Regions from separate parts of the Oceanobacillus sp. FSL W8-0428 genome, predicted to be linked through region 3. Evidence: riboswitches for the same ligand, from Rfam matches in the RefSeq annotation. Region 3 holds a riboswitch; each other region holds the start of a gene.
The links. A riboswitch is a leader RNA that binds a small molecule or an ion and turns the genes downstream of it on or off. The one in region 3 is predicted to bind preQ1.
Positions count from the first base shown of each region.

Region 1: another riboswitch for preQ1. It lies ahead of MKY30_RS10745 (QueT transporter family protein); the one in region 3 lies ahead of queF (preQ(1) synthase).
Region 2: another riboswitch for preQ1. It lies ahead of queC (7-cyano-7-deazaguanine synthase QueC); the one in region 3 lies ahead of queF (preQ(1) synthase).

Region 1 is NZ_JBBORB010000001.1:2,300,148-2,302,419, forward strand. It holds gene MKY30_RS10740 (DUF3891 family protein) at 1-520, opposite strand, end outside; gene MKY30_RS10745 (QueT transporter family protein) at 669-1,151, opposite strand; PreQ1 riboswitch class I at 1,160-1,204, opposite strand; gene MKY30_RS10750 (VOC family protein) at 1,597-2,272, shown strand, end outside.
Region 2 is NZ_JBBORB010000001.1:4,056,694-4,058,965, reverse strand. It holds gene MKY30_RS19450 (3-hydroxyacyl-CoA dehydrogenase NAD-binding domain-containing protein) at 1-241, shown strand, start outside; gene MKY30_RS19445 (thioesterase family protein) at 228-701, shown strand; PreQ1 riboswitch class I at 962-1,007, shown strand; gene queC (7-cyano-7-deazaguanine synthase QueC) at 1,090-1,764, shown strand; gene queD (6-carboxytetrahydropterin synthase QueD) at 1,764-2,231, shown strand; gene queE (7-carboxy-7-deazaguanine synthase QueE) at 2,224-2,272, shown strand, end outside.
Region 3 is NZ_JBBORB010000001.1:2,448,090-2,450,361, reverse strand. It holds gene ehuA (ectoine/hydroxyectoine ABC transporter ATP-binding protein EhuA) at 1-10, shown strand, start outside; gene MKY30_RS11490 (queuosine precursor transporter) at 132-767, opposite strand; gene queF (preQ(1) synthase) at 815-1,312, opposite strand; PreQ1 riboswitch class I at 1,390-1,436, opposite strand; gene murB (UDP-N-acetylmuramate dehydrogenase) at 1,551-2,272, opposite strand, start outside.

The DNA.
Region 1 (2,272 bases), 150 kb from region 3:
GGTCTTTATCCTCTGCTCCGGCCTCGTTCATGCAAACAAACAGGGACAAGTTATCGGAAAACTGTAACAGTGTATAGTCAGCTTCAAAGCTTTGCTTATCAAAATCCTTCATGGTACTGATTAACCATTCCTGACGCTTTGCTTCCTGTTGAACAAATGCTTCCGCTTCAGGGAGAGAGGATTTTATCAGGAAACGTTTATAATGTTCACTGCAAAGTAAAGCAGCGTAGCTATCCTTCTCCTGAACCTGTTCAATACCCTGCGTGTATAATACGGTTTTTGGAATGGTTGGAAAATCAATAAATGAATAAGGCTGATTAGCCTGATCATTCCAAAAGGGCTGCTTGTCAAATGCTTTCCAGCCACAGTCGTGCTGATAAGCAGCATAAATAACAGAATCTTTGTAAGGAGCATGCTCCAAATAACTGGAGTCCAGATGTTTTAAAAATTCTCCTGATAAAAGAGCATGGTCTGGCTGTGCTATAAAAATAAAATGCTCGTCCTGATTTCTGATAATCATATTAATCCTTCCCTTCAAAATGATAATTTACAAAAAATGATATTTATAAAGAGGTGATCTGATTATACTCATTAGTATAGTTAAAAAGGGTTATCTGGATTTCAATTATTAAAAAGACGATGGATGATCCACCGTCTTATTCTCGATTCTATATTATTTTATCAAAATGTATCCGTTTATATAAAGTATAGAAAATCGGGATACCAATCAGCAATACAATTAATTCACTGGCTCCTGTTGTAAGCCATGTAAGCAGGAATGGTAAGTTTAAAGCAATCTTTAGCATAAAAGCGATAATAAACATATTAAAGCTGAAAATCAATGTATTCAGGAATAACAGTGTGAGTGTATTTTTAATATATTTCTTTAAGAAAATAATAATTCCTAACGATATAGCAGTATGTGCTGTCCCGAATAAGAGATCGAGCCCGCCTGCCATTGAAAATAAATTAGATGCAAATACACCAATTGTAATTCCGAAAAAGTAACGTTTATCAAAGATAATTAAATGGTTAAACATCTCTGATATTCGAAATTGAATCGCTCCGAATGCAACGGGAGAGACCAGCAAGGATAGAGCAACATATAGCGCTGCGATAATCCCGTTAACCACAAGTGTTTTTATATTCATATTTTGTTTTCCTCCTAGTTTTTTAGCGTGGGATGGTTACGAACCACGTCATGCAACGCTTATCATATCAGTATTTGAATTGGAAAACAATCGTTTTATACTATTTATAGTGTAAATAGTAGTCGTGTTTATTGTTTTTCTCGTCATTGGTCAAATCTCCACAATATGAATTGCTATTGCAGCAATTTCATCCAATTTTCATTTCAATAGAAGGATGATTTAACAACATGCAAGCAGGATAATGAAGAACATGTTCATAATGGAATAGGAAGGTATAGACGCTTATTCTCAGGTGCGAAAGTTGAGTTATTAATTTAAACAGAAGTTAAATAATCTGAACGAGAAAACATTTTTGACCGCTGGACTTCACTCATTTATAATTAGTTACATAAAGTAAGTTTATTATTTTTAGTGAAATATAAAACCGGAAAGGTGACTATTATAAATGGAAAAGAAATTTTTTGACGAACAGACAATATACGTATCAGATATAACTATACAGGTAACAGATTTACAACGTTCTATTCAATTTTATCAAGATTTTTTGGGCTTTAGAATAATGCGGAAAACAGATAATAAAGCAGTACTTTCGGCAGACAGCAAGAAGGCTTTAATTACTCTGGAGCAGCCTGAAGGAGTTGTGTCAAAACAAAGAAGAACAACAGGGCTCTATCATTTTGCTATTCTTCTGCCGGAACGAAAAGACCTGGCAGTATTTTTAAAATATCTTTTGCAGGAGGGGAGAAGATATACGCTGCAATTAGGTGCTTCTGATCACTTAGTCAGTGAAGCACTCTATTTCTCAGATCCGGATGGAAATGGGATTGAAGTAGCGAGAGACCGATTATCTGAAAGCTGGAGCTGGTCAGAAGAATCTGTACAAATGAGCACAGAACCGCTTGATGCAGATGGACTTCTCGAACTAGCAACAGAGGAGTGGAATGGCATGCCTGAAGAAACCCTTATTGGACATATTCATTTACATGTGAATGATTTGTCAAAAGCAAAGGAGTTCTATGTAGAAGGATTAGGCTTTCAAGAAGTAACCGTTTATCCTGGAGCTTCCTTTTTATCTGATAGCGGTTATCATCATCATATTGCAATAAATACGTGGAATGGAG
Region 2 (2,272 bases), 1.6 Mb from region 3:
GAAGCACATGCTTGAACAGTTTGGTCCTGCTTTGAAGCTTCCGTGGACTCGCTTGGTAGCCCCAGAATTGACCGAAGAATTAAGTGAAAAAGTTATTTCAGGAACTGCAGAGCAAAGCGGAGATGTACCAATTGAAGATCTGGAGCATCGTCGTGACCGCTTCTTGATTAAACTGATGGGGCTTTTAGAGGAAGAAGGTTTCTGGCCGGCAGAAAGGCTGCTTTCCTATGATAGAAAGTAAGCAAATATGGAAGGGCCGTGTATTGCCCGAATGGGTAGATTATAATGGCCATTTGAATGATGCATATTATGCTTTGATTTTCAGCCGCAGCCTGGATGCCTTGATGGATGAAATTGGACTCGATGAAGAAGGAAGAAAAGCAAACGCTTATACTATATTTACCCTGGAAGCGCATATTAAATATTTAAAAGAAGCACATGAAAATGAAGAACTGCATACAAATGTTACTGTTTTGAACAAGGATGAAAAGCGTATGCATCTTTGGTTTGAAATGAAAAATGAAGAAAATACGACTGTGGCAACCAGTGAACAGATGGTAATGGGAATGGACCAGATATCAGGGCGCCCTGCGCCGTTTCCAGATACAGTTGATGTGCGGATTAATCAATTTCCTAGATTGCCAAAAGAGAATTGGCCTACTGGAGCGAATACACTTATGGGTATTCGTGAGAAAAAATAACATATACTTTTGATTGAAACAAAAATATTTGTATTGTCATAGGTAATATATACTCCCTTTATTGTGAACAGAGAAATAATTAAAATTCTCTCAGATGATAAAGGGAGCATTTGCTATGCCCGAAAGAACAGATATCATTCGCTGTAAGACTGTATTAGCTGTTGAAAAATAATTCAACATTTGTAAAAATGGTAACATCATCAGGAAAAATATGTTATACTGCCATTTGTAATCAACATTAATAAAATCTACGAAACGAAGTAGAAGAGGTTCTAGCTAACACCCTCTATAAAAAACTAAGGATAACCATACCGAGCCTTAGGTATGGTTTTTTATATTTTCTGGGTGTATAGGATTCTCTTTTTCAGATTGGAAAGGGGATTTTTTTATGGGAAAAAATAATAAGCGCGCAGTAGTTGTATTTAGCGGTGGCCAGGATAGCACTACCTGCTTATTTTGGGCATTAGAAAAGTTCGAGCATGTGGAATTAGTGACCTTTGATTACAATCAACGTCATAGCCTGGAGATTGAAGTCGCCAGGGAAATTGCTGAAGAGCAAGGGTTGAGACATCATATCCTGGATATGTCATTACTGAATCAATTAGCTCCTAATGCTCTGACAAGGGCGGATATAGAAGTGGAAAATGCCGAAGAGGAAGGAAAATTACCAAATACATTTGTCCCGGGAAGAAATTTACTGTTTCTTTCATTTGCAGCAATTTTAGCTAAGCAAATCAATGCAAAGCATATTATTACCGGTGTATGTGAGACAGATTTTAGCGGATATCCGGATTGCCGTGATATCTTTACTAAGTCTTTAAATGTCACATTAAATTTGTCAATGGACGAAGATTTTGTTATTCACACTCCATTAATGTGGCTGGACAAAGCAGAAACATGGGAAATGGCGGACGGGCTGCAAGTCTTCGATTATATCAGAGAGAGAACACTAACCTGCTATAACGGAATAAGAGGGGCCGGGTGCGGAGAGTGTCCGGCATGCCAATTGCGCCAGCGAGGGTTAGATCAATATCTGGCAAGAAGGCAGGAGGTGAATCAATAATGTTCGGGTTTCGTATTGTTGAAGAACTGCAAAAACTGGATGAAGATATTCAAAGAGAGCATTTAGCCTACCATCAAAAACGAGTAATGGTAAGTAAAGAATTTACATTCGATGCGGCACACCATCTTCATTGTTATGAGGGAAAGTGTAAAAATCTTCACGGGCATACCTATAAAGTTATATTCGGTATCAGCGGTTTTGTTGATGAAATCGGCTTAGTTATTGATTTCTCCGATATAAAAAAGATTTGGAAGGACAAGATTGAAGTATTTTTAGATCATCGTTATTTAAATGAAACATTACCAAAAATGAATACAACTGCAGAAAATATGGTCGTCTGGATTTTTGAACAAATGGAAGAAGCAATCCGTGACCTGCCTAACGATTGTAAAGTAGAACTTGTCCGGCTGTTTGAAACGCCGACGAGTTATGCTGAGGCCAGACGGGAGTGGATTTATCATGCGTAAAATACCTGTTTTAGAGATATTCGGACCTACGATCCAAGGGG
Region 3 (2,272 bases):
TAGAGGATAAATGAAGAGAATTATACTGCTGAACATTGCTTATAAAAGACCAGCCAGATATTTTTTGCTCTGGCTGGTCTTTTCAATGTATTTATAATCAATACAAGAATTAATCTATCAGATTCTCCTGTTTAAGAAGCCTCCAATAACTCCGCCTGGTTTTTCTCCTCATGCTTTCTAGCTAAGCGGACCAGCAGATACGCAAATGGTGTGTCCATCACTGCAACAATAAACTTCCATATATATTGTGATACAATCATTCCAAGTAAAACTGTTGTCGGGACAATCCCCCAAAAAGCAATTATAATAAATAATATCGTATCAATGAGCTGGCTGGTCATCGTTGATAAACTATTACGCAGCCATAGCTTTTTCCTGCCATGACGATGCTTTAATCTATGAAAAATTGTAACACCTAAGTTCTGGCTGACAAAATAAGAAACCAGACTGGCTAAAATCACGCGGAAACTCCCATTAAAAATTTCTTCAAAAGCAGCCTGTGATTGAAAATCCGCTGCCGGTGGAAGCTGAATCGCAATATAAATAAATATCATAGCAATAATCTGTGTGAAAAATCCGGCTTGAATCGTTTTTCTCGCAGCCTTTTTTCCATAAACCTCGCCAATAACATCCATCATTAAATACGTAATCACATAAACAATCGCTGCAGCCGGCAACACAAAGCTTCCCATTTGAAATAATTTGACCGACAAAACATTGGACAACAATAACAGCCCAACAAAGACAGCATTTAAGTAAATATACATTATCCTGTTCCCTTCTCTCCAAAGGTTCAAGGACCTAACGTTTCCCTCTATCGATTATCTACAGTTTCCGGATACATATCATGCTGCATTAACCGGTCTTCTGCCATCTTTTCAAATTTCGTTCCCGTTTTTCCATAATTACAATATGGATCAATGGAGATTCCTCCGCGTGGCGTAAATTTTCCTCTCACTTCAATATAACGGGGATCCATCAGTTCAATTAAATCATTCATAATGATATTGACACAGTCCTCATGGAAATCACCATGGTTTCGGAAACTGAATAAATATAATTTTAAAGATTTACTCTCTACCATTTTAATATCTGGAATATAGCTGATATAAATTGTTCCAAAATCAGGCTGATTTGTCATTGGACAAAGTGTTGTAAATTCCGGACAGTTTAATTTCACAAAATAATCCCGGTTCGGATGCTGATTATCAAACACCTCTAAAATCTCTGGTGTATAATCAAACGCATATTTCGTTTCTTTATTTCCCAGCAATTCAATTCCTTGCAGATCCTTTTCACTTCTTCCTGCCATGCTGCTCACCTCCTTTTGATATTTTAAGATAAACAAAAAAGCCATGCTCCCAAGGAACACAGCTTGATAATTACAAGTTGTCCTTAGTTTTTTATAGAGGGTTAACGCTAAGAACCTCTGCCTATTGGTTAAAATTAACACTTCATATTATAAGAATGTAGACTCTGAATGTCAATCTTTCTTTTATATTACAAAGTTCCGTATCTTACCTTTCATGCCCGGAGCCTGCTCTACAATTTTATTTCTCCATATCCTCGCCAATAATGCGCACTTCACGTTCTAACTGTACATCAAATTTCTCTTTCACTGTCGCCTGGACAAATTGAATTAATGAAATATATTCTGACGCTGTTGCATTATTTTTATTGACAATAAAACCAGCATGTTTTGTAGAAACTTCCGCTCCACCAATTTGCTGTCCTTGAAGATTACTGTCTTGAATCAGCTTGCCGGCAAAAAAACCGGGCGGCCTCTTAAATACACTGCCGCAAGATGGATATTCCAATGGCTGCTTGGATTCTCTCTTATATGTAAGATCATCCATTACTTCTTTAATTTCTTCCTTGCTTCCGGATTTTAGAGCAAAGGTTGCTTCTAAAACAATATAGCCGTTGTCCGGGATATTACTTGTGCGATAGCTGAGATCCAGCTGATCCGCAGTTAATGACAGCAGCTCTCCATCTTTCGTTACAACTACTGTGCTTTCCAGCGCATCTTTAATTTCTCCGCCGTATGCGCCTGCATTCATATACAGAGCTCCCCCGACAGAACCCGGAATCCCGCATGCAAACTCCAGCCCCGTAAGTTCTTCCTTCAAAGCAAAACGGGAAGCATCAATAATTCTTGCACCACTTTGAGAGATGACCTTATCCCCTTCTCGCCAAATGGACGCCAGCTGTTGAAGGTTCATAACAATTCCCCGGATTCCGCCATCCTTCACGATTAAATTAGAACCATTTC